Regions from separate parts of the Vibrio sp. VPAP30 genome, predicted to be linked through region 1. Evidence: riboswitches for the same ligand, from Rfam matches in the RefSeq annotation. Region 1 holds a riboswitch; the other holds the start of a gene.
What was found. Region 1 has a riboswitch for thiamine pyrophosphate ahead of thiB (thiamine ABC transporter substrate binding subunit). Riboswitches for the same ligand answer to the same signal wherever they lie in the genome.
Positions count from the first base shown of each region.

Region 2: linked by a shared signal. The riboswitch ahead of thiC (phosphomethylpyrimidine synthase ThiC) and the one ahead of thiB (thiamine ABC transporter substrate binding subunit) in region 1 are both predicted to bind thiamine pyrophosphate.

Region 1 covers NZ_LBLS01000022.1:100,330-103,494, reverse strand. Annotated here, with positions in the region: gene mpl (UDP-N-acetylmuramate:L-alanyl-gamma-D-glutamyl-meso-diaminopimelate ligase) at 1-425, shown strand, start outside; gene ZX61_RS09580 (flavin prenyltransferase UbiX) at 440-1,063, shown strand; TPP riboswitch at 1,116-1,236, shown strand; gene thiB (thiamine ABC transporter substrate binding subunit) at 1,304-2,290, shown strand; gene thiP (thiamine/thiamine pyrophosphate ABC transporter permease ThiP) at 2,300-3,165, shown strand, end outside.
Region 2 covers NZ_LBLS01000039.1:1,972-5,136, reverse strand. Annotated here, with positions in the region: gene thiC (phosphomethylpyrimidine synthase ThiC) at 1-1,929, opposite strand, end outside; TPP riboswitch at 2,093-2,191, opposite strand; gene crcB (fluoride efflux transporter CrcB) at 2,261-2,644, opposite strand; gene ZX61_RS19800 (multicopper oxidase family protein) at 2,753-3,165, opposite strand, start outside.

The DNA of each region.
Region 1 (3,165 bases):
ATACCAAACGTCGCCTTGAGCTTAAAGGTGAGGTCAATGGCATCACGGTTTACGACGATTTTGCCCATCATCCGACCGCGATTGAACTGACGCTCGGTGGATTACGTAACAAGGTCGGCGATAGCAAGATTATCGCGGTACTCGAACCGCGCAGCGCTACAATGAAGCGAGGTGTGCACAAGGATACGTTGGCCGCGTCGTTACAAAAAGCCGATCAGGTGTTCTTATATCAACCTGATTCGATAGATTGGTCGGTGGAAGAGATCGCCGCTCAATGTGCCCAACCCGCGCAAACCTCCAATAATGTCGATGAGCTTGTGGAGCAAATTGTGGCTAGTGCTAGCTCAGGTGATCAGATTTTGGTAATGAGCAATGGCGGGTTCGAAGGAATTCATAACAAGCTTCTGGCAAAGCTAGCCCAATAGTGTAGTTTTTAAATATGACCAAGCAACAAAAAGCCATCACCTTAGCCTTTACTGGTGCCTCCGGCGCTCCTTATGGTTTACGCCTGTTGGAGTGCCTACTGGCTGCTGATTATCAAGTTTATCTGCTTGTTTCATCAGCGGCGAGAGTGGTGCTAGCAACTGAACATGAACTCAAACTGCCCGCCAATCCTGATTCGGCTAAGCAAACTTTGGTCGAGCACCTTAACTGTGACCCAGACAAGCTGATTGTATGCGGTAAAGATGACTGGTTCTCTCCGGTAGCATCTGGCTCTGCTGCGCCGAAACAGATGGTTGTCTGTCCATGCTCAGCAGGAAGCGTTGCAGCGATTGCACACGGTATGTCGGACAACCTGATTGAACGTGCTGCAGACGTGGTGATGAAAGAGCGCGGCCAACTGCTGCTAGTGGTTCGTGAGACCCCATTTTCTACTCTGCATCTAGAGAACATGCACAAGTTGTCACAAATGGGCGTAACTATCATGCCTGCTGCACCAGGTTTTTATCATCAACCTAAATCGATAGAGGATCTGGTTGATTTTATGGTCGCGCGTATTCTTGACCACCTAGGAATAGAGCAAGGGTTAGTGCCGCGTTGGGGCTACGATCCCCATCATTAGCAGAGGTGTGAACAGCGCTAGCTATTGAGTCACATAACTATTACAATTCGACCGTTACTCATCGGGGAGCTATTGGCTTAACTTATGTTAGTCCAGCTGAGATCAAGCGATTGCTTGGGACCCGTGTACCTGAACCAGATAATGCTGGCGTAGGAATTGAGTCTGGACTGATTATCCGCTTCTCAACCCTGTGCCGCTCATACAAGGAGAGAGCGAGCAGTGAATAACACTCTAAGAACCATTTCAATCAGCACCCTCGCGCTAGCAACGTTAGCGACATTTCCATCTTTTGCCGAACAAAACAGCTTAACGATCTACACTTATGACTCTTTTGCTGCCGACTGGGGACCTGGCCCGGTAGTAGAAAAGGCGTTTGAAGCACATTGTGATTGTGACATTAACTTTGTTGCGCTGGATGATGGCGTTTCTATTCTCAACCGCTTACGTCTAGAAGGTGACAATAGTAAAGCGGACATCATTTTGGGTTTAGATAATAACCTGATGGCAGAAGCAAAGAAGACGGGCTTGCTCACACAGCATAGTGTCGATACCAGCAAGGTTACTCTACCTAATGGGTGGACGGATAAGACGTTTGTTCCTTACGATTTTGGTTATTTCGCGTTTGTTTACAACAAGGAAAAATTGGCGAATCCACCCCAAAGCCTTAAAGAGTTGGTGGAATCTCGAGACGACCTGAAAGTGATCTATCAAGATCCGCGTACTTCGACACCTGGACAAGGTTTGATGTTGTGGATGAAGTCAGTCTACGGTGATGATGTTACGCAGGCGTGGCAGAGTCTCGCGAAGAAAACTGTTACAGTGACCAAAGGTTGGTCTGAAGCTTATTCTATGTTCCTAGAAGGTGAATCTGATCTGGTGCTTTCTTACACCACATCTCCTGCTTATCATTTGATTGCTGAGAATGACAACAAATACGCTGCGGCTGATTTTGCCGAAGGCCACTACACCCAAGTGGAAGTGGCAGCAAAAGTTAAGGCTTCAAAAAATCAGAAGCTTGCTGATGAGTTCATGAATTTCATCCTGAGTGAAGAGTTTCAATCAGCAATGCCAACCGGAAACTGGATGTACCCAGTTACGGATGTAGCATTACCACAAGGCTTCGAAACATTGACTCTGCCAAGTAAAGCGTTGACCTTTAGCGCCGATCAAGTTGCTGAGAATCGTAAGTCTTGGGTTCGTGAATGGCAAAGTGCGCTCACTTTCTAAGGGGAACTTTTGCGTAATACCCCTAAAATAGGCCTATGGGTCGCGATATTAATCGCGACCTTTGTCATTTCTGCGCTCGGTGCTTTACTGGTTAATGCGCCTTCTTTGGATATTAGCCAGATATGGCATGAACCATACTATCGACATGTCACTAAATTCAGTTTCTATCAATCTTTTTTCTCTACTTTGCTCAGTGTTGGTTTGGCTGTTCCTGTCGCACATGCACTTTCTCGGCGTCGGTTTGTCGGAAAATCCTTACTACTAAAACTATTTGCTACGACACTAGTGTTGCCTGTCTTGGTCGGTGTGTTTGGCTTGCTCGCCATTTATGGTAATAGCGGTTTGATCGCAGAGCTGTTCAAAAGCTTAGATAGCAAGTTGCCGTTCTCAATATATGGGCTCAATGGTATTTTACTGGCGCACGTGTTTTTTAATCTTCCCTATGCGACCCGACTACTGTTGCAGGCGCTAGACTCTATCCCACAAGAGCAGCATAAACTGTGCGCTCATCTCGGAATGGGGCATTGGGATAAGTTTCGTTGGATCGAGTGGCCTCGGTTGCGACAGCAATTACCTCATGTCAGTGGCTTGGTGTTTATGCTCTGTTTCACCAGTTTTGCTACGGTAATGGCACTCGGCGGTGGGCCTAAGTCAACCACGATTGAACTGGCAATCTATCAAGCAATTAAGTTTGATTTTGATCTCCAAGCTGGTGCGCTATTGGCTATCTGGCAGATGATGCTGTGCGGTGTTATGGCACTGACTATTCAGCGTTTGGCCAAACCGATTTCTGTTACTTCTGGCTCTCAGACTCAGATTGTTTACTTGTCTAAAGACTCGTTTGTTTCTCAGTGTTGGGATTGGGGGTGGATAGC
Region 2 (3,165 bases), on a different contig from region 1:
CTCTGCATGAGCTGCTGGGTGGTATAGCTCAGAACCAGTCTCTCGGAATTCTTGCGATTTTTGGCGCATGCCTTCTAGTGGATCGTCGAGCATTTTGATCGAGATAGCTTGGTCAGCCGCTACTTGATCAGTATCTTTCGCGTATTCACGAACTTCTTGTGAAATCTTCATAGAGCAGAATTTAGGTCCACACATTGAACAGAAGTGTGCAACCTTTCCAGACTCTTGAGGCAGGGTTTCATCGTGATAAGCTCGTGCAGTATCAGGGTCTAGCGATAGGTTGAACTGGTCTTCCCAGCGGAATTCAAAACGCGCTTTAGAGAGCGCATTATCTCGAACCTGAGCACCAGGGTGACCTTTGGCTAAGTCAGCCGCATGTGCTGCGAGCTTATAGGTAATCATACCCACCTTAACGTCTTCTTTATTCGGTAAGCCAAGGTGCTCTTTTGGTGTAACGTAACAAAGCATCGCACAGCCATACCAACCGATCATCGCGGCACCAATGCCAGATGTAATATGGTCATAGCCAGGTGCAACGTCGGTTGTCAGTGGGCCAAGGGTATAAAATGGTGCTTCATGGCAGTGTTCTAACTGCTCTTCCATGTTCTCTTTGATCATGTGCATTGGTATATGGCCAGGACCTTCGATAATGACCTGTACGTCATATTCCCAAGCAATCTTGGTTAACTCACCAAGAGTACGAAGCTCAGCAAATTGCGCTTCATCGTTCGCATCGGCTACTGAGCCAGGACGTAAACCATCGCCAAGAGAAAGAGCCACGTCATACTTGGCACAGATTTCACAGATCTCGCGGAAGTGAGTATATAGGAAGCTTTCCTGATGATGCGCTAAACACCATTTCGCGATAATAGAACCACCACGAGAAACAATGCCAGTAACACGTTTTGCCGTCATAGGCACATAGCGAAGCAGTAAACCTGCGTGAATAGTGAAATAATCGACGCCCTGCTCTGCTTGCTCAATCAAAGTATCGCGCATCACTTCCCAGTTGAGGTTTTCCGCAATACCGTTCACTTTTTCAAGCGCTTGGTACATTGGCACAGTACCGATCGGCACGGGGCTGTTACGTAGAATCCACTCACGAGTTTCGTGAATATTGCGACCAGTAGACAGATCCATAACAGTATCGCCACCCCAGCGAGTCGCCCATACTAGTTTCTCTACCTCTTCCTCAATTGAAGATGTCACCGATGAGTTACCGATATTAGCGTTTACTTTAACTAAGAAGTTACGCCCAATAATCATTGGTTCAGATTCTGGGTGGTTAATATTGGAAGGGATAATCGCTCGACCTTCTGCGACTTCTTTACGAACAAATTCTGCAGTAATGTCTTTGGGTAAATTGGCCCCGAAGCTTTGCCCTGGATGCTGTTGATTCAACACCTCATCGCGATACTGAGCACGGCCCATGTTTTCACGCAGGGCGATGTATTCCATCTCAGGGGTAACAATGCCTTTGCGCGCATAGTGCAGCTGAGTGACACACTGACCATCTTTAGCACGTCTAATTCGCGGCAAATTGCCATAACGTAGCTCATCAAGCGTCTCGTCTTCTAAGCGCTCCTTGGTGTATACCGAGCTAACATCGTCGAGTAATTCAGTATCGGCGCGTTCCTCTATCCAACCTTCTCTTAGCTTTGGTAGGCCGCTGTAAAGGTCAATAGCGTGTTCTGGGTCAGTGTAGACGCCAGAGGTATCATAAACACGTACAGGCTCATTAGGTTCGAAAATAGGCGCTTCTTTTGTACCTCCGATAAGACTATCCGCGAGCGAGATTTCCCGCATAGGTACACGAATATCTGGGCGTGAACCCTCTACATAGACTTTGCTTGAATTTGGGTACGGCTGTACCGAAAGTGTATCAATGAACTGTTTTGCTTCCAGTCTCGCTTGTTTGCGACTCGACATAGCATTTTTCCTTGCTTTGTTATTCTTAGATAAAAAGTAATGGGATAAAAATGCTTGGCGGAAAGATGCGACAAGAGGAATCGAATTATGACCTTATTAGTGTGCACTAATGGTATATAACAACATTCGACTATTTGATAGGTAACCAGACAAAACTCTGGTGTAGATATCTTCTCTTGTTCCCTTCGCAGATTCTAATCTGATCAGGTTCAACGGATCCCGAATAAACGGTCTCAGCCTTATGGCACTCCGACAAGTAATTGCAGTATATAAAAACGGCTTAGGTAAACCAAGCCGTGATGAACAATAATTAGCTAAATTTTAACCAACATTAGTTCTTAATGAGTATTTGAAAACCAATCCATGCAGCAGAAATGCTTAAAAAGACATTCAGCAACACGTTCAAACCCATCTTAAAAAATGCACCTTGCTGCATTAGAAGCACATTATCCATAGAGAATGTAGAGAAGGTGGTTAGCGCGCCAAGAAAGCCCAATCCGATAATTTGGCGCCATGGTTCGGTAGCTAGCATCTCATTTTCAAAAGCCGCAATAAGCAAACCCATAATGAAAGAACCGACCACGTTAACAGTTAGCGTACCGTATGGAAAGCCACGCCCAAGAAGCGCAACACAAAACTCCGAAACAAGATAACGAGAGCATGCTCCAAATGCACCACCGAGTGCGATAAAACCCAAAATTGAAAACTGACCCATAATTCCTCCGATTGACTGGGTGTATTGTAGCCAAAATACACGCTTGCGGAAGATCATAAATTAAGATTTAGCCATTGCTAACTGCAAACTTTTTAAAAGTTACAGGAGTCACTTTACTTCAATATACCCCATTAGTCCGGTTTTCATATGCTCTATCACATGACAGTGATACATCCAACGCCCTGGATTATCCGCCACAAACGCTGCGATAGCCGTACCGTTTTTGCCTAGTAAAACAGTGTCAGTGTGGAAAGGCTGCTCGACCTTTTTACCATTGAGATCTAATACTGTGAATGTATGGCCATGGATATGAATTGGATGGTGATACTGAGTGACATTCTTGAGATAGAAAATATAAGTTTTACCCAGTTGTAATGAAGCTAGTGGCGCGGGGATATTATCTTTCGACATCCCTTCCCAAGCCCGTTTATTGGTTAACCAAAACTTAGGAACAGACTTACCATCTTTCCCAACCGGTGAAATTGCCCCTTCCCATTCAAATACGAAATCAATTTTCTCCG